2 regions of the Mycobacterium novum genome follow, and region 1 is predicted to be linked to the other one. Evidence: predicted binding sites of a transcription regulator. Region 1 holds the regulator's gene; the other holds the start of a gene.

Evidence for each region. Region 1 encodes LexA, which represses DNA repair genes until DNA is damaged. Its sites were predicted from a motif close to CGAACANNTGTTCG; they were not measured.
Region 2: a site for LexA is predicted at 1,684-1,697, ahead of G6N19_RS14230 (error-prone DNA polymerase). Genes of this name have one in related genera too.

The regions. Positions count from the first base shown of each region.
Region 1 is NZ_AP022562.1:3,782,960-3,799,854, reverse strand. Features, by position in the region: gene G6N19_RS17870 (sigma-70 family RNA polymerase sigma factor) at 1-599, shown strand, start outside; gene G6N19_RS17865 (metal-dependent transcriptional regulator) at 735-1,427, shown strand; gene G6N19_RS17860 (DUF4192 domain-containing protein) at 1,438-2,496, opposite strand; gene G6N19_RS17855 (proteasome assembly chaperone family protein) at 2,783-3,766, shown strand; gene G6N19_RS17850 (peroxynitrite isomerase) at 3,776-4,261, opposite strand; gene nrdR (transcriptional regulator NrdR) at 4,298-4,762, opposite strand; gene G6N19_RS17840 (LysM peptidoglycan-binding domain-containing protein) at 4,911-5,411, opposite strand; gene lexA (transcriptional repressor LexA) at 5,624-6,307, shown strand; gene folE (GTP cyclohydrolase I FolE) at 6,324-6,929, opposite strand; gene G6N19_RS17825 (helix-turn-helix transcriptional regulator) at 7,018-7,692, shown strand; gene G6N19_RS17820 (NAD(P)H-dependent flavin oxidoreductase) at 7,689-8,672, shown strand; gene G6N19_RS17815 (nuclear transport factor 2 family protein) at 8,695-9,147, shown strand; gene G6N19_RS17810 (LGFP repeat-containing protein) at 9,148-11,100, opposite strand; gene G6N19_RS17805 (acyl-CoA dehydrogenase family protein) at 11,297-12,457, opposite strand; gene G6N19_RS17800 (DEAD/DEAH box helicase) at 12,570-13,901, opposite strand; gene hflX (GTPase HflX) at 14,174-15,574, opposite strand; gene dapF (diaminopimelate epimerase) at 15,571-16,437, opposite strand; gene miaA (tRNA (adenosine(37)-N6)-dimethylallyltransferase MiaA) at 16,442-16,895, opposite strand, start outside.
Region 2 is NZ_AP022562.1:3,067,760-3,072,654, reverse strand. Features, by position in the region: gene G6N19_RS14230 (error-prone DNA polymerase) at 1-1,669, opposite strand, end outside; gene G6N19_RS14225 (MmpS family transport accessory protein) at 1,783-2,214, shown strand; gene G6N19_RS14220 (MMPL/RND family transporter) at 2,211-4,895, shown strand, end outside.

The DNA of each region.
Region 1 (16,895 bases):
GCGCGATGGAGAAGTTCGACTACGCAAAGGGATTCAAGTTCTCCACCTACGCGACGTGGTGGATTCGCCAGGCCATCACCCGGGGTATGGCCGACCAGAGCCGCACCATCCGGCTGCCGGTGCACCTGGTCGAGCAGGTCAACAAGCTGGCCAGGATCAAGCGGGAGATGCACCAGCAGCTCGGCCGTGAGGCCACCGACGAGGAACTCGCCGCCGAATCGGGCATTCCGGCGGAGAAGATCAACGACCTGCTGGAGCACAGCCGCGACCCGGTCAGCCTGGACATGCCGGTGGGCTCCGACGAGGAGGCGCCGCTGGGTGACTTCATCGAGGACTCCGAGGCGATGTCCGCGGAGAACGCGGTGATCTCCGAACTGCTGCACACCGACATCCGCAGTGTGCTGGCGACCCTGGACGAGCGTGAGCACCAGGTGATCCGGCTGCGGTTCGGCCTCGATGACGGACAGCCCCGCACGCTGGATCAGATCGGCAAGTTGTTCGGCCTCTCCCGCGAGCGGGTCCGCCAGATCGAGCGTGAGGTGATGGCCAAGCTGCGGCACGGCGAACGCGCCGATCGATTGCGTTCGTACGCCAGCTGACACGACCTCTGCGCCGGGCCACCGCATACCGTTGCGGTGGCCCGGCGCAGCCGCGTAGCGCCCGGGCCGGTCAGCTGTCGCTGGCTGACCACGCAGCCGCCGCCAAGTAGACTCGTCGGGGACGGAAGGGCCCGAATGAACGAGTTGGTTGATACCACCGAGATGTACCTCAGGACGATCTATGACCTTGAGGAAGAGGGTGTCACGCCGCTGCGCGCTCGGATCGCCGAGCGCCTGGAGCAAAGTGGCCCGACCGTCAGCCAGACGGTGTCTCGCATGGAACGCGACGGCCTGCTGCGGGTGGCCGGTGACCGTCACCTCGAACTCACCGAGAAGGGCCGCGCCCTGGCGGTCTCGGTGATGCGCAAGCACCGGCTGGCCGAGCGACTGCTGGTCGACATCATCGGGCTGCCGCTGGAAGAGGTGCACGCCGAGGCCTGCCGTTGGGAGCACGTGATGAGCGAGGATGTCGAGCGCCGCCTGGTCAAGGTGCTCGACAACCCGACGACCTCACCGTTCGGCAACCCGATTCCCGGCCTGCCGGACCTCGGCTTCGGCTCGGACGCCGGGCCGCGAGAGACCGACCTGGTGCGATTGACCGAGCTGCCGGCCGGCTCGCCGGTGGCCGTGGTGGTTCGCCAGCTCACCGAACACGTCCAGGGTGACATCGACTTGATCACCCGGCTGAAGGACGCCGGTGTGGTGCCCAACGCCCGGGTGACCGTCGAAGCCGACGCGGAGGACGGCGTGACGATCGTCATGCCCGGCCACACCGACGTCAGCCTGCCGTACGCGATGGCACACGCCGTCAAGGTCCAGAAGGTCTGACCGGTTCGTCTCAGCCGGCCCGTCGACCGAAACCCTGCCGCTGCGGCAGCGCCACACCGAGCCGGCCGGCCAGCCGATAACCGGTGTCAGCCAGCCCGCGGATCCGGTCGGGCCGCAATCCCGACTGCAGCGCGGTGTCGAGCAGACCCGCCATCCGGTGGTCCGGCATGCAGCGCAACGCTGCCTCCAGCGACACCCCTGCCAGCGGTCCGTCACCGCGCGCATAGGCGCTGAACGCCAGCAGCACCAGCGCGTCGGCCCGCCACGGCTCGGGCAGCGTGCGGGCCAATATCGACCACAGCGTCTCCGCGTCGGCGGCGTGCTCGCTGATGGCCAACGCGCACAGCGTGTCCCGTACCAGCACGTCGGTCAGCGAGCATCCCAGCCGGGCCAGCTCCGGTTCGCTCGGCTCCCGGCCGGCGGCCAGCGCGGCGACGGCTGCCAGCATCTGCTCGACGTCGCGGCGGGCCTGGCGACGTCCATCGGCCTGGCTCGCTGCGGCCCGGTCCGCCGCATGATCGTCGATCACCGCTGCCACCGCGGCACGGCGCGCCGCGTCGTCGGGGATGATCACCGCCTGCAGATCCGCCCGGCGCCGATAGAGCCGCCGGCCCTCCAGCACGGCGGCAGCGGCCAGCGGAGAGGCCTCCGGGTCGTCGACCGGGCCGCCCGCGCCGCAGCCATCGATGCAGTGCCAGCGCCCACCGTGCGCCACCCGGTCGACCACGTGCGCGCCGAGCAGCGCGATGTCGTTGCGCGACAACTCCTGCGACAGCGCGTCGACCAGTCGGCGGTGCTCGTCGTTGCAGACCGGGCAGCACGCCCCTGCCGCGTCGACGATCACCACGATGGCCCCGGCCGGGGCGGCGGCCGCGGCGACATCGGCGAGCTGGCCGACGGTGTCAGCGATGCCGTCGGACAGGTCGACCCGCAGCACCGAGCCCAACTCGCCGCCGTCGACCGACACCAGGATCAAGGATTTCTCCGGCACGAAGCCGAGGATGGCCGGCAGCGCCGCAATCAGCGCTGCCGGGCGGTTCAGAGTGAATTCGGGTTGCTTCGTCGTCATGGCAGCAACGTTGACGACGCCCACCGTCATCGGAGCGCGCCCACGTGGCGTCTGCGACCGCATTGTGGATGAACCGGCAACTGTGAGCCGACTGCTGCTCGGGGGTGTGGGCAGCCGCCGAGGCGGGAATTCCTCGTTGGGCGAACTCCGATCCCGTCGGGAATGGGGCCGGGGTGACCGGGCGTTTTCGATGACATCCGCGCACCGTTTTCCGGTGCGGCCTGACGTAAGGGAAAATGGACCGCGCGATCCGCATCGGGATCCGCACGACGAGGAGGCGAAGGCAATGGCCGAGCACCCGGACACCGGCTCCGACCGGGACCGGCACTACCAGGCCCAGCAGGGCGGCATGTACGAACTTGAGGTTCCGGCGCCGCAGCTGACATCGCCGGACGGCGAAGGTCCGGTCCTGATCCACGCGCTGGAGGGTTTCTCCGACGCCGGCCATGCGATCCGGCTGGCGGCCAGCCACCTCAAGACCGCCCTCGACAGTGAACTGGTGGCGTCGTTTGCCATCGACGACTTGCTCGACTACCGATCCCGCCGGCCGGTGATGACGTTCAAGACCGACCACTTCACCCACTACGCCGAACCCGAATTGAGCCTGTACGCGTTGCGTGACAGTGCGGGGACGCCGTTTCTGCTGCTGGCCGGCATGGAGCCGGACCTCAAGTGGGAGCGGTTCATCACCGCGGTCCGGCTGCTGGCCGAGCGGCTGGGCGTGCGGCGGACCATCGGGCTGGGCACCATCCCGATGGCGGTCCCGCACACCCGCCCGGTGACGCTGACGGCGCACTCCAACAACCGCGAGTTGATCGCCGACTTCACTCCGTGGATCGCCGAGGTGCAGGTCCCGGGCAGTGCGTCCAACCTGCTGGAGTACCGGATGGCCCAGCACGGCCACGAGGTGGTCGGGTTCACCGTGCACGTGCCGCACTATGTGTCACAGACCGACTACCCCGAGGCCGCCGAGGCACTGTTGCGGCAGGCGGCACAAACCGGCTCGTTGCAGCTGCCGCTGACCGAACTCAGCCGGGCCGCGGCCGATATCCGGGCCAAGATCGACGAACAGGTCGAGGCGAGCGCCGAGGTGGCGCAAGTGGTGACGGCGCTGGAACGCCAGTACGACGCCTTCATCGCCGCCCAGGAGAATCGCTCGCTGCTGGCCCGCGACGAGGAGCTGCCCAGCGCCGACGAACTCGGTGCCGAGTTCGAGCGGTTCCTGGCCCAGGAGGCCAGGAAGGACCGCGGCGACGACGGCACCGCCTGACGGGCGGGCCTACCCCGTTCGCCGCAGCGCGGCGGTCAGATGGTTCTGCGCCGGCTCCCCGACGGCTCCCATGTCCAGGGTGTAGGACAACTCGTCACGCGCGAGGCGGTAGCGGCGGCTCAGTGCCGTCACCTCCTTGGCCGTGGGAGCCAGCCCGATCGTCGGCGCCGACATCTCGAGTTCGATACCGTCCGCGGTCACCCTGTAGCTGCCCACCTCGATCTCGGTGATGCCGCTCGGGTGCGCCAGGACCCACTCGATCCGGCCGGGTTGGGGCACCCGGAGATAGCCGGTCTCGGCGTGCAGCGGCAGTCCGTCAGCCGCCGACTTCGTCTTCTGGCCGTAGACCAGAAACGGTTTACCGACATGGGAGAAGGTCACCTCTTCGAGGTAGTCGAACGAGGCGATGGTGGGGTATACCCCGCGTCCCCGGCCCGACCAGGTGCCCAGCAGCGGTGCCAGCTCCACAAGGTTCGGGTGCAGCTCTGGTGCCATTGGGCCAGCGTAGTGCGTGCCGCGGCGCCGCGAGCCTCAACCGGTGGTGGGCACCTGGCGGTGCTCACGCAGCGCTTCGATCTCCCGCTCGAAGTCGGCCGCCGACGAGAACGAGCGGTACACCGAGGCGAAACGCAGGTAGGCGACCTCGTCGAGTTCGCGCAGCGGACCCAGAATCGCCAATCCCACCTCGTGGCTGGGGATCTCCGGTGAGCCCGCCGCCCGCACCGCGTCCTCTACCTGTTGGGCCAGCAGATTCAGCGCATCGTCGTCGACCTGGCGGCCCTGACACGCCCGGCGCACCCCGCTGATGACCTTTTCGCGGCTGAACGGCTCGGTGACACCGCTGCGCTTGACCACCGCCAGTACCGCGGTCTCCACGGTGGAAAAGCGCCGCCCGCATTCCGGGCAGGACCGACGGCGGCGGATGGCCTGGCCTTCGTCGGTTTCGCGGGAATCCACCACCCGGGAGTCTGGATGGCGACAAAACGGGCAATGCATGGCCGCTCCTTCGCCGTGCCGAGAGCCGGACACCTGCACGCGTTGCGGCAAACCCGGCCACTGGGACAACTGTGAGCGTACCTGCGCGGGTGCCGGGCGGCGCGCCGTGCTGCCCGCATGCCGCGACCGGCCGGACATCGACGGCCGCTCAGCCGATCGGCGCGATCAGCGTCTGGCCGGCACCCAGCGCCGCCGACTCGAGACTGTTGAGCTCGCGGATCCGGTCGACGACCTGGCTCGTCGGCGCGTCGGGTGCGACCCGGGCCGCCAGGTGCTGCAGGGTCTCGCCGCTCTGGACCCGCACCACGCCCAGCTCGCCGGGCACCGCGGACCCGCCGTCGGCCATTGTCGCACCGAACTGGGCGATGAGACCGAGCCACACCGTGATTCCCGCGGCGATCAGGGCGAGCACCACGGTCGTCGCGGGCGTGATCGGTTTGGTGGGGCGGGGCCGATGCGCCGTGCGCGACATCAGCACACCGGTACCGCGATGCGACAGCGGCGCACCGTCCGGCCGCGACCGCACCACTCGCGCGGGGCGGGTGTGAACCGCGTGCGCCCGCCCTGACGTGACGGGGCGCCGCCGGGGCCCCACCGGCGCGCGCTCGGCCGGGTCGAACGTCGGAGCGAACGTGTCGATGAGCATCATGTGCGGTTCTCCCTCACTCGGCGTCGGCGACCCTGTTCGCTCGACTGTTCGAATAGTAATCGATTGTATGTTCGATTTCCGAACATGTGATCGATTCGTTGTCGAAAACATTAGCGAAAGGGTCCGACAGCCGACCGGCGGTTCGAACGTGCGCCCGACACACCTCGAACACATGTTTGATTAATGTCGGCAAGGCGACTAGATTCGCCCCTATGAGCGACAGCAGCAAGACAGCGCCAGCGCCCGACTCGACGCTTACCGCGCGGCAGCGCACCATTCTGAGCGTCATCCGCGCCTCGGTGAGCGAGCGGGGCTACCCGCCGAGCATCCGCGAGATCGGCGATGCCGTCGGCCTGACGTCGACGTCGTCGGTCGCCCACCAGCTGCGCACGCTCGAGCGCAAGGGCTATCTGCGCCGTGACCCCAATCGGCCCCGTGCCGTCGACGTCCGCGGCCCGGAGGAGTCGACCGGCTCCGACGCGGCGCCGCGCAGCGATGTCGCCGGCTCGGATGCGCTGCCCGAACCCACCTTCGTTCCGGTGCTCGGCCGGATCGCGGCCGGTGGCCCGATCCTGGCCGAGGAGGCGGTCGAGGACGTCTTCCCACTCCCCCGCGAGTTGGTGGGCGAAGGCGAGCTGTTCCTGCTCAAGGTGGTCGGTGAGTCGATGGTGGACGCCGCGATCTGCGACGGCGACTGGGTGGTGGTTCGCCAGCAGAACGTCGCCGACAACGGCGACATCGTCGCCGCGATGATCGACGGCGAGGCCACCGTCAAGACCTTCAAGCGCACCGGCGGTCAGGTATGGCTGATGCCGCACAACCCGGTTTTCGACCCGATTCCGGGCAACGACGCGGTGGTGCTGGGCAAAGTCGTCACCGTCATCCGCAAAGTCTGACGGGGCAATTCGGCGGCTACCCGGTGCTGCCGATGCCGGCCAGCGAGAAGAACTCCCGGCGGGAACGGTCGTCGCTTCGCAGCGTGCCCGACAGGGTCGAGGTGACGGTCGTGGACCCGCCGGCGTGCACGCCGCGCAACGTCATGCAGGTGTGCTCGGCGCGGATCACTACCCCGACGGCCCGCGGCTGCAGGTGGTCGGTGAGCCAGTCGGCAACCTGCTTGGTGAGCCGTTCCTGCACCTGCGGCCGGCAGGCAAAGTAATCGACCACCCGAGCCAGCTTGGACAGGCCCAGGAGCCGGTCACCGGGCAGGTAGCCGACACAGGCGGTGCCGGTGAACGGCAGCAGATGATGCTCGCAGACCGACCGGAACCCGATGTCACGCACCAGCACCAGCTCTTCGTACCCCTCCTCGTTCGGGAAGGTGGTGGCCTCGAAGGGCGTCGGGGTGAACATCTCGGCGTAGGCCCGCGCCATCCGCCGTGGCGTGTTCCGAAGCGCTTCGCCGGCGGTGGAGATGCCCAGCGCGTGCAGCAGCGCCGCGGCGGCCCGCTCGGCGGCCTCGAGGTCCGGCACCGGCCGATCGGCGACTCGCAGCTCGGCGTAGACGGCTACCGACATCTCAATCCTCCATCGACGATCATCGTTGCGTTCAGATTGGCGGCGTCAGACCCTATTTGTCAATTATTTTTGGTGTTACATTGGGACGATGAGCTACCCCCGCCGCGGCCACCCGGATCCGCTGACCCGGTTGAGCAGCCTGGACGATCCGGTACGGCAGCGGCTCTATCATTACGTGGCGTCGTGCGACGAGCCGGTAGCCCGCGAGCAGGCCGCGACCGCCGCCGGCATCAGCCGCACACTGGCCGCCTACCACCTCGACAAGCTGGCCGAGGCCGGGATCCTGTCGGTGAGCTACGCGCGGCCGGCCGGCCGCTCCGGTCCCGGCGCCGGGCGCCCCGCCAAGCGCTATGCCCGCACCCGGGACGAGCTGTCGGTGAGTGTGCCGCCCCGCAACTACCGGCTGCTGGCCGACCTGCTGGTCACCGCCATGGCCGACGACGACGCGGGGGCGGTGCGCTCGGCGGTCTCGGCGGCGGCCCGCCGGGCGGGCCGGGCCGAGGCGAGCGAACACGGCGTTTGGCAGGCCCTCCGGGAATTCGGCTACGAGCCGGCGGTCAACGACGCCGGCGACATCGAGCTGCGCAACTGTCCGTTCGAACGACTGGCGCGTCGCTACACCGAGGCGGTGTGCGGTCTCAACCTGCAACTGATCGAGGGCATGCTGGAAGGCACCGGCGAACCGCCGCGGCGGGCCACGCTGACCCCGTCGGAGCGGCGGTGCTGTGTCACCGTCCGAGCACCAAGGCGCGGTCACCGGTGAGCCTGCTGGAGTCACTGGGACTGAGCGCCCCGGTCGTGCAGGCCGGAATGGGGGGCGGGGTGGCCGGCGCAGAGCTGGCCGCCGCGGTATCGGCGGCCGGTGGCTTGGGCACCGTCGGGCTCAGCGATCCGCGCAGCTTCGCCACCGAGCTGCGCCGCGCCGTGGCGCTGGCCGGCGGGCGCCCGGTGGCAGCCAATCTGCTGGTGCCGTTCGTCCGCCGGGCCCATATCGACGCGTGCATCGCGGCCGGTGCCGCCCTGGTGGTGTTTCACGACGGCGCTCCCGCGCGCTGGATCGCCGCGCTGCGGGCCGCGCGAATCCCGGTGCTGTGCACCGCCGGTGATGTCGCCCAGACCCGCCGGGCACTGGCTGCCGGCGCTGACGGTCTGGTGGCCCAAGGCGTCGAGGCCGGCGGCCACCTGGTGGCCGATCGACCGCTCAGTGTGACGTTGCCTGAGGTGCTCGGTGCCGCCGACGGCGCCCCGGTGCTGGCAGCAGGCGGGGTCGCCGATGCCGACGACGTCCGGGCGCTGCTGGCCGCCGGTGCCGTGGGGGCGGTCGCCGGGACCCGCTTTCTGCTCACCGAGGAGTCGCGCGCCCACCCCGGCTACAAGCAGAAGGTGCTGGATGCGCAACGAACCATCCGCACCATGTTGTTCGGGGTGGGCTGGCCGCTGGCCCACCGGGTCGTTCCCAATGTCCTCACCGAACGCTGGTGTGCGCGAGATGAACTCGGTCCGCCGGCGGTGCGGGCATTCAACCGGATCGGTGCGCCGCTGGGGCGGCTGATGCCGCTGGGCGCGCTGGGGACGATCCTGGCCGCGCAGCGGACAGCCGTGCCGCTCTACACCCCGGCATTGCCGTTGGCCGGAATGGACCCGGCCGCAGTGGACCGGTCAGCGCTCTACGCCGGCGAGACCAGCCGGCGCATCCATGACATCGTTCCGGCAGCCGAGGCACTGGCACGGCTGACACCGTAACGAATCACCGAGGGAGATCACCATGTTCGGCCCGTGCCCACCTTTCGATGCGGAGTCGGCGCGCCGTAAGGTCCGAGCCGCCGAAGACGCCTGGAACACCCGCGACCCTGAACGGGTGGCGCAGGCCTACACCGACGACTCGGTCTGGCGTAACCGAGACGAGTTCGTCACCGGGCGCGCCGAGATCGTCGCGTTCCTGCGGCGCAAGTGGGCCCGTGAACGCGACTACGCGCTGCGCAAGGAGCTGTGGTGCCACCACGACAACCGAATCGCGGTGCGCTACCAGTACGAAAGCCGTGACGCGACCGGCCAGTGGTGGCGCAGCTACGGCAACGAACTGTGGGAGTTCGCCGACGACGGCCGGATGAGCCGCCGCGAGTCCAGCATCGACGACGTCGCCATCACCGAGGATCAGCGACGGATCTTCGGGCCCCGCACCGACAGTGACGAGCACACGCCCCTGCCGCTGCGGTGATCAGCCGGCCCTGGTGAACCCGTTGAGCCGGGCCGCCTCCTCGGTGGCGAACCAGATCTCGGCCAGCGTGTCGTCGTACAGCGCATTCTGCGGCGTGTAGTAGAGCCCCGAGCCGATGTTCGCCTTGATCGGGTAGCCGTCCGGCTGCTGGTAGGGGTCGTCCAGCGGCAGGTGCATCACCGGATGCGCCGACTCCCCGGCCCCGAAGCTGCGCTGGCCGGAGCCGAAGCCACGTGACGGCGTCGAGGATCCGAAGGCGCCCGAGTCGGTGGCCGACGCCCCGTGCCCCACCGCGTGCCGACCGGTTCCCAGGTCCTCCTCGGTCACCACCCGCGTCGGCGCGGTGTCGGCGTCGTCATCGTCGTCCGGCTCGTTGTCGGCCTCGGCCTCGCCGTAGCGCAGCCAGGGCGCCTCCGGTAGCGGCTGACCGAGCGCCTCGGCCTCGGGCGCCGCACCGAACGACGACGAGCTGCCGTAGCGGCTCGGCAGCCGGACGGTGCCCTCGTGGTCCAGCTGTTCATGGTGCGCCCACTGCTCGTCATCGTCGTCGTAGTCGTCACTGACCGGCGCGGGCACCGCGACCGGCGGGCGTGCGGACGACGGAGCCGGCCGGCGCCGCTGCCACCACATCGCCGCGCCCGCCAGCGCCCCCAGCACCGCCAGCACCGCGACCGGGATCAGCACCCACAACCAGTTCCAGTGCGTCTCGGTGCCGGTACCGGTCGTGGTCGCCGTGCTGCCGTTCGGCAGGTTCATGCCGGGGATCTGCAGGCCCGCCAGCGCCGGCGCGAGATCGGCCGGCTCGGTGCTGAAGGCGTTGTTCGCCTGGTTCCACGACACCGTCCCGCCGGTGAACTTCTGCGAGACCACGTCTCCGTCGACGGTCTGGTCGCCCACCGGGGCGCCGAGCTTTCCTGAAGCACCATCGAGCTTGTCCCAGGCCGCCTTCATCGCACTGCGCACCACGAAGGCGCCGTTGTCGGGGCTGAAGAAGATCACCGGGTCGTCGTCGGCGGCGAACGACGCGAACTTGCTCCCGGCGATGGCACCGTCAGCCGTGCCGGTGATCGGGAAGCCCAGATCGCTGCCGGCCGGGCCGCCCAGCGACTCGTACTTGGCCAGGACGTCGCCGTCCAACGCGTAGGCCCCGGTGGCCGGGGCGAAGTAGACCTTGCCCCGGACGAAATCCTGGCCCGCTCCGTCGCTGCCGACCACGTACTGGTCGCCCTGCTTGGCCCCGAGCGAGCCCGATGCGCCGCCCGTGGCGCGCCACGCCTGGTCGATGGCCGCGGTCGGATCGAGCTGAACCTGCAGCTCGGCCAGCTGGGCCGCCAACTCCGGCGGCACCGTGGTGAACGTCCGAGTCGCGCCGTCGAAGGACAGCGCACCGGCGCTGAACTTCTGGGTCACCACCGCGCCGTCGTAGTTCTCGTCGTCGACCGGCACGCCCAGCGCTCCGGTGGAGCTGCCCAGCTTGTCCCAGGCCGCATTCATCGGGCCGCGCACCACATGGGCGCCGTGTTCGGCCGTCCAGTAGATCACCGGGTTGTCGGCACCGGACAAGATGGCCACCCGGCTGTCGGGCACCAGCCCCGGCACCTCATCGCTGCTGGGGAACCCCAGGCCGCTGGTCGCCGCCCCACCCATCGACTCGTACTTCTCGAGGATCGCGCCGAACAGCGCCTTGGCCCCGGTCTCCGGTGTGAAGAAGATCGTGCCGCCGGCGAAGTCCTGCGCGAAGCCGACACCGGCCGGATGCACGTCGCCCTTGGGCGGCCCCAGCGGCGAGCCGTCACCTCCGGCCGCCTGCCATGCCGCCGTGATGGCGTCGTGAGCCTCACTGTCGGGCGTTGCCGCCGCGGTCTGCATCGACAACAGCACGGTGACCGTCGCCGCGAGGCCGAGCGCCATGCGCACCGCCATCTTGCCGAACCGATCTTTCCGACTAGTCACCAGCCCTCCCAGGCACCGCAATCGACGCAAATGTTTCCGGCATAAACTTTCCCGCAATCGACCCGTATTGCGAAGCGAAGTCATCGATATTGCGGAAACAGATACCCACCCGATGCCGAAAAGTTGCCGACCCGCATAGCGACGACGAGGCCCCGCCCACGGCTGAACACGCAGGTCAGGGCCCCGTCTGTAAGAATCAGACGCCCAGGCTGCGGCCGATGATCTCTTTCATGATCTCGGTGGTGCCGCCGTAGATGGTCTGCACCCGCGCATCCAGGTAGGCCCGCGCGATCGGATATTCGCGCATGTAGCCGTAGCCGCCATGCAACTGCAGGCAGCGGTCGATCAAGTGGACCTGCTTCTCGGTGCTGTACCACTTGGCCATCGCGGCCTGTTCCACCGTCAGCTGCTTGTCCAGGTGCAACCGGATGAACTCGTCGACCATCATCCGCACCACGGTGGACTCGGTGGCCAGCTCGGCGAGCAGGAACCGGCTGTTCTGGAAGCTGCCGATCGGTTTGCCGAACGCCTTGCGCTCCTTGGTGTAGGTGATCGTCTGCTCCAGCGTGGCCTCCATCGCCGCGGCGGCCATGATCGCGATGGAGATCCGCTCCTGCGGCAGATTCTGCATCAGGTAGATGAAGCCCATACCCTCCTGGCCCAGCAGGTTCTCCACCGGCACATGCACGTCGGTGAACGACAGCTCGGCGGTGTCCTGGGCGTCCAGCCCGACCTTGTCCAGGTGGCGGCCGCGCTCGAAGCCCGCCATGCCGCGCTCCACCACCAACAGGGAAAAGCCCTGGGCGCCCTTCTCCGGGTCGGTCTGGGCGACCACGATCACCAGGTCGGAGTGGATGCCGTTGGTGATGAAGGTCTTGGACCCGTTGAGCACGTAGTGGTTGCCCTGCTTGACCGCCCGGGTCTTGATGCCTTGGAGGTCACTGCCGGTGCCTGGCTCGGTCATCGCGATCGCCGTGATCAGCTCACCGGTGCAGAACTTGGGCAGCCAGCGCTGCTTCTGCTCCTCGTTGCACAACTCCAGCAGGTAGGGGGCACAGACGTCGTTGTGCAGGCTGAAACCGATGCCGCTGTAGCGACCGGCGGTGGTCTCTTCGGTGATGATCGTGTTGTAGCGGAAGTCGGGGTTGCCGCCGCCGCCGTACTCCTCTGGCACCGCCATGCCCAAAAAGCCCTGCTTGCCGGCTTCGAGCCAGACGCCGCGGTCGACGATCTTGGCCTTCTCCCACTCCTCGTGGTGCGGCGCGACGTGGCGGTCCAGAAACCCCCGGTAGGACTCCCGGAACAGCTCGTGCTCGGGCTCGAACAGGGTTCGCTGGTACTTGACTGCGGCGCTCATCGCCTGACCTCCGAGATCGACGGAAACTTTCCGACGACAATAGACCAACCGGATGGTTGGGAGGTCAGAGGCCCGCTAGCCGGCCACTTCACTTGGATGTCTCCGGTGCGGATTACCGCGCGTCCGCCCCGGTACGGCGCGCTCCGCCCCGCCGTGCCGGTCGCTGGGCGGCTCCCGGCGCCGCGGCGCGACGTCGACGGGCGCCGCCCGATCCGCGGTTCTTCGGCGAAGCGGGGCGCGGCGGCGGGGCCGCCTTGGGGGCGGGCATCTGCAACGGGGCGACGTCGCCGACCAACGCTTGCACCGGCATCGAGTCGACGCCGACCTGTTGCGGGGCGACGGTGATCCCGGCCCGGCGCAGCAGTACCTGGGTGTCCCTGCGCTGTTCGGGCAACACCACGGTGACCACGTCGCCGGCGCTACCGGCGCGTGCGGTGCGGCCCGAGCGGTGCAGGTAGGCCTTGTGTTCGGCCGGCGGGTCGACGTGGACCACCAGCTGCACCTCATCGACGTGCACGCCGCGCGCAGCGATGTCGGTGGCCACCAGCACCCGAGCCGCCCCGGTGCTGAACGCGGCCAGGTTGCGGTCCCGCGCGGGCTGAGACAGATTGCCGTGCAGGTCCACTGACGGGATGCCGGACTCGGTCAGTTGCTTGGCGAGCTTGCGGGCCTGATGTTTGGTGCGCATGAACAGGATTCGGCGGCCGGTGCCGGACGCCAACCGGTGCACCAGATCCTTCTTGTCCTGCGCCCCCGCGACGTGAAACACGTGATGCGTCATGGCCGGCGGCGGCGCTGCGACGTCGTCGACCTCGTGCGACACCGGATCGTGCAGGAAGCGCCGCACCAGCTTGTCCACTCCGTTGTCGAGGGTCGCCGAGAACAGCAACCGCTGGCCGGTGGGCGGCGTAGCGGCCAGAATCCGCGTGACGCCCGGCAGGAATCCGAGGTCGGCCATGTGGTCGGCTTCGTCGAGCACGGTGATCTGCACGGCGTCCAGGCTGATCAGCTTCTGCTTCATCAAATCTTCGAGGCGCCCCGGGCAGGCCACCACGATGTCGACGCCGCCGCGCAGCGCCGTCTCCTGCCGGCTCTGCGCCACCCCGCCGAAGATGGTGGTGACCTTCAAGCCGTAAGCCGCCGCAAGCGGTTTGACCGTCGCGGTGATCTGGGTGGCCAACTCCCGGGTGGGCGCGAGCACCAGGCCCGACGGCCGGTTCGGGCGCCGCTTGACGTCGGCCAGCCCAGCTACCAACGGAATTGAGAACGCCAGCGTCTTGCCGCTGCCCGTCTTTCCGCGGCCCAGCACGTCGCGCCCCGACAGGGTGTCGGGCAGGGTATGGATCTGGATCGGAAACGGCGCGGTGATCTCGTTGTCGTGCAACGCCGCCACCAGTGGGGCGGGCACGCCGAGGTCGGCGAAGGATACAACAGATTTAATCATTGAGTGCGGTGCCTTTCCGGCATCGGTTGCGCTGCTCGAGCCATGACGACGAGGTCGGGTGACTGGCGGCGCAAAGTGGCGAGATTGCCGGTGGGCAAAATCGATCGCCGCGAGAAGAGCTTGTGCTGGACGCACCGTCCACCGGATATGGGTGGCGTGTAAGCGTTCCACGACGTACCGGCGTCCTTTGACGCCAGCGTTGGTTGTGACCCTAGCGCACCGGTGCGCGCAGCCCGAAACTTCTGTGACCGATCACACGCCGCGCGCGGCTGCTACGCCTGGCCGAATTCTCGCAGGCTGGCGGCCAGCGCCGCCGGTACCCGCGCCCGGATGCGGGTGCCGCCCTCGCCGTGCTCGGCTTGGGTGAGCCGGCCCTGTTCATGCACCCGGGCCACCAAATCGCCACGCTCGTAAGGGATGACGACGTCCACAGCAGTGTCGGCCGGCGCCACCAACTGCCCCATCCGGCGGCGCAGCGACTCGATACCGTCGCCGGTGTGAGCCGAGACGAACACCGCGTCGGGCAGCGCGCGACGCAACTGGGCCAGCGCCAGGTCCCCGGCGGCGTCGATCTTGTTGACTACCAACAGTTCCGGCGCAGGCTTGGCGTCCCGCTCGGCGATCACCTCGGAGATCACCTGGCGCACCGCGCTGATCTGGGCCAGCGGCGCGGGATCGGCGCCGTCGACCACATGCAGCAACAGGTCGGCGTCGGCGACCTCCTCCAGCGTGGACCGGAACGCCTCCACCAACTGGGTGGGCAGATGCCGTACGAATCCGACGGTGTCGGTGAGCACGAAGGGCCTGTCGTCCTCGAAAAGACCACGGCGCGTGGTGGGTTCGAGTGTGGCGAACAATGCGTCCTGCACCAGCACCCCGGCGCCGGTCAGCGCGTTGAGCAGACTGGACTTGCCGGCGTTGGTGTAGCCCACGATCGCGACGGAGGGAACGTCGCTGTGCAGGCGCCGGCTGCGCTGGGTGTCGCGCACCTGCTTCATCGCCTTGATTTCGCGGCGCAACTTGGCCATCCGCTCCCGGATGCGTCGCCGGTCGGTTTCGATCTTGGTCTCACCGGGGCCGCGCAAGCCCACCCCGCCGCCGCTGCCGCCGGCCCGGCCGCCGGCCTGCCGTGACATCGACTCGCCCCAGCCGCGCAGCCGCGGCAGCATGTAGGCCATCTGCGCCAGCGCCACCTGGGCTTTGCCCTCGGCGCTGGTGGCGTGCTGGGCGAAGATGTCCAGGATCAGCGCGGTGCGGTCGATCACCTTGACCTTGACCGCCTTCTCCAGCGCGGTCAGCTGCGCCGGGGACAGCTCGCCGTCACAGATGACGGTGTCGGCGCCGGTGGCCAAGACCACCTCACGCAACTCGACGGCCTTGCCGGAGCCGATGTAGGTGGACGGGTCGGGCCGGTCGCGGCGCTGGATCAGGCCCTCGAGCACCTGCGAGCCGGCGGTCTCGGCCAGCGCGGCCAACTCCACCATGCTGGCGTCGGCCTCGGCGGCACTGCCCTCGGTCCACACCCCGACCAGCACCACCCGTTCGAGGCGCAGTTGGCGGTATTCGACCTCGGAGACGTCGGCGAGTTCGGTGGACAACCCCGCGACCCGGCGCAGCGCCGTGCGGTCGTCGAGGGCCAGTTCACCGGTGCTGGGAAGCTCGGGATGACTCACTGCGCCGACCACCACCCCGCCGCGATGTCGCCGCGGGCTACCAGCTCCGACGGGCCGCGCAGATAACTGGTCGCCTCGGTGACGATGACGCGGACCTGCCCGCCCGGGATGTCGACCCGCAGTGTGCCGGTCGACGCGCCGGCGTCGGCCAGTGCGGCCACCGCGGCGGCCACCGTGCCGGTCCCGCATGACCGGGTCTCCCCGACCCCGCGCTCATGCACCCGCATCGACACCGCGCCGTCACGGGCGGCGGTCAGGACTTCGACGTTCACCCCGTTCGGGAACTGCCCGCGGTCGAAACTGACCGGTGCGGCCACATCCAGCGCGGCCAGCTCGGCCGCCGACAGTGCCGGATCCACGCACGCCAGATGCGGATTGCCCACGTCGACGGCGAGCCCGGCGAATCGCCGCCCGCCCACCACCGCCTCGCCCGGACCCAGCGTGTTGGCCTTGCCCATGTCGACGGTGACTTCGGCCCGCACGTCGTCGGCGTGGTGCACGGTGATCGGCCGCGGCCCGGCCAGCGAGCCGACGACGAACTCATCGGCCGATTCCAGGCCGGCGGCGCGCAGGTAGTGGGCGAAGACCCGGACCCCGTTGCCGCACATCTCGGCCACCGAGCCGTCGGCGTTGCGGTAGTCCATGAACCAGTCGCCGGCCGACACCCCCTCGGGCAGCTGGTCGAGCACGCCGGCGGTGACCGCGGCCCCGGCCGTGGTGACGCGCAGCACTCCGTCGGCGCCCAGGCCGCGGCGCCGGTCACACAGCGCGCTCACCGCGGCGGCCGTCAGGTCCAGTTCCACCCCTAGGTCCGGCAATACGACGAAGTCGTTCTGGGTGCCGTGGCCCTTGGCGAAAAGCATGTGCTCAGGATACGTGCCGCCACGCGGCCAGTGCCGCGTCGAGCAGTCCGCCGCCGGCGCCGTCCAACCATTCGATGCGGTGGTCGCGGCGGAACCAGGACCGCTGTCGGCGCACGTAGCGGCGGGTCCCGATGAAGGTCGGCTCGCGGGCGCCGTCACCGTTGCCGCCCGCATCGAGGTCGGCGATCACCTGGGCGTAGCCCAGCGCCCGGGCGGCGGTGACCCCGTCGCGCAACCCGGTCTTCAGCAGCCCCACCACCTCGGCCACCAGGCCGCAGTCGAACATCGTCGCGGTCCGGGCGGCCAGCCGTTCGTCGAGAAGCACGGTGTCGCAGTCCAATCCGATGATCGCGGTGTCCCAGCGGGGGACGCCGATGGTGGGCGCAGACGCGGCGAATGGCCGGCCGGTCAGCGCCACGACTTCGAGTGCCCGCACGATGCGCCGGCCGTCGGTGGGC
Region 2 (4,895 bases), 720 kb from region 1:
GGCGGTCACAGATCACCATGCCGCCGGAGTGGATGCCCAGATGCCGTGGCAGGTCGGCGATCTGGGTGGCCAGGTCGATCACCGGGCCGGGAATACCTTGGATATCAGCGTCTTCGGCGCGGTGCAATGAGCCCCAGCGGCCCAGCTGCTTACTCCAGGCGTCCTGCTGCCCCGGCGAGTAACCCAGCGCGCGGGCCATGTCCCGCACGGCGCTGCGGCCCCGGTAGGTGATGACGTTGGCGACCTGGGCGGCGTGGTCGCGGCCGTATTTGTCGTAGACGTACTGGATCACCTCTTCGCGCCGATCCGACTCGATGTCGATATCGATGTCGGGTGGGCCGTCGCGGGCCGGGGATAAGAACCGCTCGAACAGCAGCTCATTGGCCACCGGGTCGACCGCGGTGACGCCGAGGGCGTAGCAGACCGCGGAGTTCGCCGCCGACCCCCGGCCCTGGCACAGGATGTCGCTGTCCCGGCAGAACCGGGTGATGTCGTGCACCACCAGGAAGTAGCCCGGAAAGCCCAGCTGCGCAATGACTTCCAGTTCACGCTCGATCTGAGCGTAAGCACGCGGGGCACCCGAGGGCGGGCCGTAGCGCTGTTCGGCGCCGGCCAGGGCCAGCCGCCGCAGCCAGCTGTCCTCGGTGTGTCCGTCCGGGACGGCAAACGGCGGCAGCCGCGGGGCGATCAGCGCCAGCGGAAACGCGCATCGTTCGCCGAGCTCGGCCGCCGCCGGCACCGCCGACGGGTGCGCGGCGAACAACCGGGCCATCTCGGCGCCGGAACGCAGATGCGAACCGCCCAGCGGGGCCAGCCGGCCGGCGGCGGCATCCAGGGACTGTCGGGCGCGGATCGCCCCCATCGCCATCGCCAGTCGCGCCCGCGACGGCCCGGCGAAATGCGCAGCGGTGGTGGCCACCACCGAGACCCCGAACCGGGGCGCCAGCGCGGCCAGCGCCGCATTGTGCTCGTCGTCGTAAGGATCGCCGTGCCGGGTCAGCTCGACGCTGACCCGCGCGGCCCCGAACCGGTCCACCAGGTCGGCCAGCGCCGTGGCCGCGGCATCCGGCCCGCCGGCGGCCAGCGCCTGGCGGACGTGGCCCTTGCGGCATCCGGTCAGGATGTGCCAGTGCCCGTCGGCCGCCTCGGTCAGCACGTCCAGATCGAAACGCGGCCTGTCCTTCTCGCCGGCCAGGTGCGCGGCGGCGATCTGCCGCGACAACCGCCGGTAGCCCTCCGGGCCGCGGGCCAGCACCAGCAGGTGCGGGCCGGGCGGGTCCGGGTCGTCGGTGCGCGCGCCCGGCCCCAGCGACAGCTCGGCGCCGTAAACGGTGGCGATCTCCTGCCCCGCGGCGGCGAGCTCCGCGGCCGCCTCGGCGAACCGCACCACCCCGTATAACCCGTTGTGGTCGGTCAGCGCGATCGCCCGCAGGCCCAGCCGGGCGGCCTCGACGACCAGCTCCTGCGGGGTGCTGGCCCCGTCCAAGAAGCTGTACGCCGAGTGCGCGTGCAACTCGGCATAGGGAACCGTCGGGCCGCGCGGCGGCGGGCGCTCGGGCCGCGGCTCCGTGGGCTCGCGATCAGCCGACACACCACGGGTGTGACGAGGCTTACCATCGAGCACTCGCTCCATTTCCGCCCAGCTCGGCGGGCCGCTTCCCCAGCCCATACCCGACAATCTATCGAACATATGTACGAGACGCTTGGGTGGAGTGTGAAAAAGAACTTTGATGCACTAATCTGTGTCAGGTTCCGACACGATGCGAAAGGCCCACTGCTTTCATGTTCGGCGTTGTCAGACGCGCGTGGTTACCCCTGCTCATCGTGATGGTTCTCTTGGTGGGGGGGTTCGTCGTGCATCGCATTCGCGGCTACTTCGGCGGTGATGACAGCGGCAGCAGCGCCGCGCCGTTCGAGGACACCAAGCCGTTCCACCCCAAGGTGGTGGTCTACGACATCTTCAGTCCGGACGGGACCTACGCCGACATCAACTATCTGGACCTGGAGGCAACGCCGCAGCGGGTCGACGGCGCCAGCCTGCCGTGGTCGCTGACCCTGTCGACCACCAACCCGGCGGTGAGCCCCAACATCGTCGCGCAAGGTGATGGCAGCACCATCGGCTGCCGGGTCACCATCGACGGCGAGCTCAAGGACGAACGCGTCTCCAGCAGCCCCGTGAGCGCCCAGACCTTCTGCATTGTGAAATCAGGATGAGCAAACACATCAGCGACGACACCCCGACCGAAACGCTGCCGGCGGCGCAGCCGCCGCACCGCGGCGCCATCGCGACATGGATCCGCCGGCTGGCGGTGCCGGTCATTCTGATCTGGGTGGCCATCACCGTGGTGGTGAACGTCATCGTGCCGCAACTCGACGAGGTCGGCGCGATGCGCGCGGTATCGATGGCCCCCAAAGACGCCCCGTCGATGATCTCGATGATGCGCATCGGCAAGACCTTCGATGAGTTCAAGTCCGACAGCTCGGCGATGGTGGTCCTCGAAGGCGACCAGCCGCTCGGCGATGAGGCGCACAAGTACTACGACGAGCTGGTCGCCAAGATGGCGGCCGACACCGAGCACGTCGAGCACATCCAGGACTTCTGGAGTGACCCGCTGACCGCGGCGGGGTCGCAGAGCCCGGACGGCAAGGCCGCCTACGTGCAGGTCTACCTGGCCGGCAACATGGGCGAGACGCTGGCCAACGACTCGGTCAAGGCCGTCCAGAAGATCATCGCCGACACCCCCGCACCGCCCGGCGTGCACGCCTACGTCACCGGCGGGGCCGCCCTCAACGCCGATCAACACATCGCCGGCGACAAGAGCCTGAAGGTGATCACCGCGCTGACGTTCGCGGTGATCATCGTGATGCTGCTGAACTTCTACCGGTCGATCGGCACGGTGCTGCTGGTGCTGGGCATGGTGGTGTTCGAGTTGAGCGCCGCGCGCGGCATCGTGGCCGTGCTCGGCTTCTACAACATCATCGGGCTGTCGACGTTCGCGGTGAACCTGCTGGTGACGCTGGCCATCGCCGCGTCGACGGACTATGCGATCTTCCTGCTCGGCCGCTATCAAGAGGCCAGAGCGCTCGGCGAGGACAAGGAGTCGGCGTTCCACACCATGTATCACGGCACCGCGCACGTGATCCTGGGCTCGGGGCTGACCATCGCCGGTGCGACCTTCTGCCTGTCCTTCACCCGATTGCCCTACTTCAAGTCACTGGGTGTCCCGCTGGCGATCGGCATGGTGGTGGTGACGTTCGCGGCGCTGACCTTCGGCGCCGCCGTGGTGGCAGTCGCCAGCCGCTTCGGGATGCTCGAGCCCAAGCGGGCGATGCGGATCCGCGCCTGGCGGCGGCTCGGCGCGATGATCGTGCGCTGGCCGGGACCGGTGCTGGTGGCCACCACCGGGGTCTGCCTGGTCGGGCTGCTCACCCTGCCGGGGTATGAGACCAACTACAACGACCGGGAGTACATGCCGGATTACGTGCCGGCCAACATCGGCTACGCCGCCGCCGACCGGCACTTCTCCCAGGCCCGGATGAACCCGGAACTGCTGATGATCGAGGCCGACCACGACCTGCGCAACCCGGCTGACTTCCTGGTCATCAACCGAATTGCCAAGCGGGTGTTCGAGGTACCGGGCGTCGGGCGGGTGCAGACCATCACCCGGCCGCTGGGCACCCCGATCGAACACACCACGATCCCGTTCGCGATCAGCATGCAGGGCACCACTCAGCAGCTGAACATGAAGTACCAGCTCGACAGCATGCGAAACATGCTGAAAATGGGCGAGGACATGCAGGTCTCCGTCGACAGCATGAAGGCGATGCTGGAAGTGACCCGGGAGATGTCGGTGACCACCGACGCCATGGCCCAAAAGATGCACATCATGCTCGGCGACATCCAGAAGTTGCGCGACGAGATGGCCGACTTCGACGACATGTGGCGCCCGATGCGCAGTTACTTCTATTGGGAGCCACACTGTTTCGACATCCCGATCTGCTGGTCGATCCGGTCCATCTTCGACATGATGGACGGCATCGACGCGATGACCGAGGACTTCGAGCTGGTGCTGCCCGACATCGACAACCTCGCTCGGCTGATGCCCAAGATGCTCGAGATCATGCCGCCGATGATCGAGACCATGGAGAACATGCGGACCACCCAGCTGAAGATGCAGTCCACCATGGAGGGCCTGCAACTGCAGATGGAGAAGATGATGGAGGGCCAGAACGCCATGGGCAAGGCGTTCGACGACTCCAAGAACGATGACTCGTTCTATCTGCCGCCCGAAGCGTTCGACAACCCCGACTTCAAGCGCGGCATGAAGATGTTCCTGTCCCCCGACGGGCATGCGGTGCGGTTCATCATCAGCCACGAGGGCGATCCGATGTCCCCGGAGGGCGTCAGCCACATCGTGCCGATCAAGAACGCCGTGCACGAGGCGCTCAAGGGCACCCCGCTGGAGGGCTCCCGGGTCTACCTCGGCGGCACCGCGGCCATGTTCAAGGACATGAAGGACGGGTCGGCCTGGGACCTGATGATCGCGGGCATCGCCTCGCTGTGCCTGATCTTCATCATCATGCTGCTGATCACCCGGGCGATCGTGGCCTCGGCGGTGATCGTCGGCACCGTGCTGTTGTCGCTGGGCACCTCATTCGGGATATCGGTGCTGGTCTGGCAACACATCATCGGACTGCATCTGCACTGGATGGTGCTGGCGATGAGCGTGATCATCCTGTTGGCGGTGGGTTCGGACTACAACCTGCTACTGGTCTCCCGGATGAAAGAGGAGATGCACGGCGGGCTCAAGACGGGCATCATCCGCGCCATGGGCGGCAGCGGCTCCGTGGTCACCTCGGCCGGTCTGGTGTTCGCGTTCACCATGATGTCGATG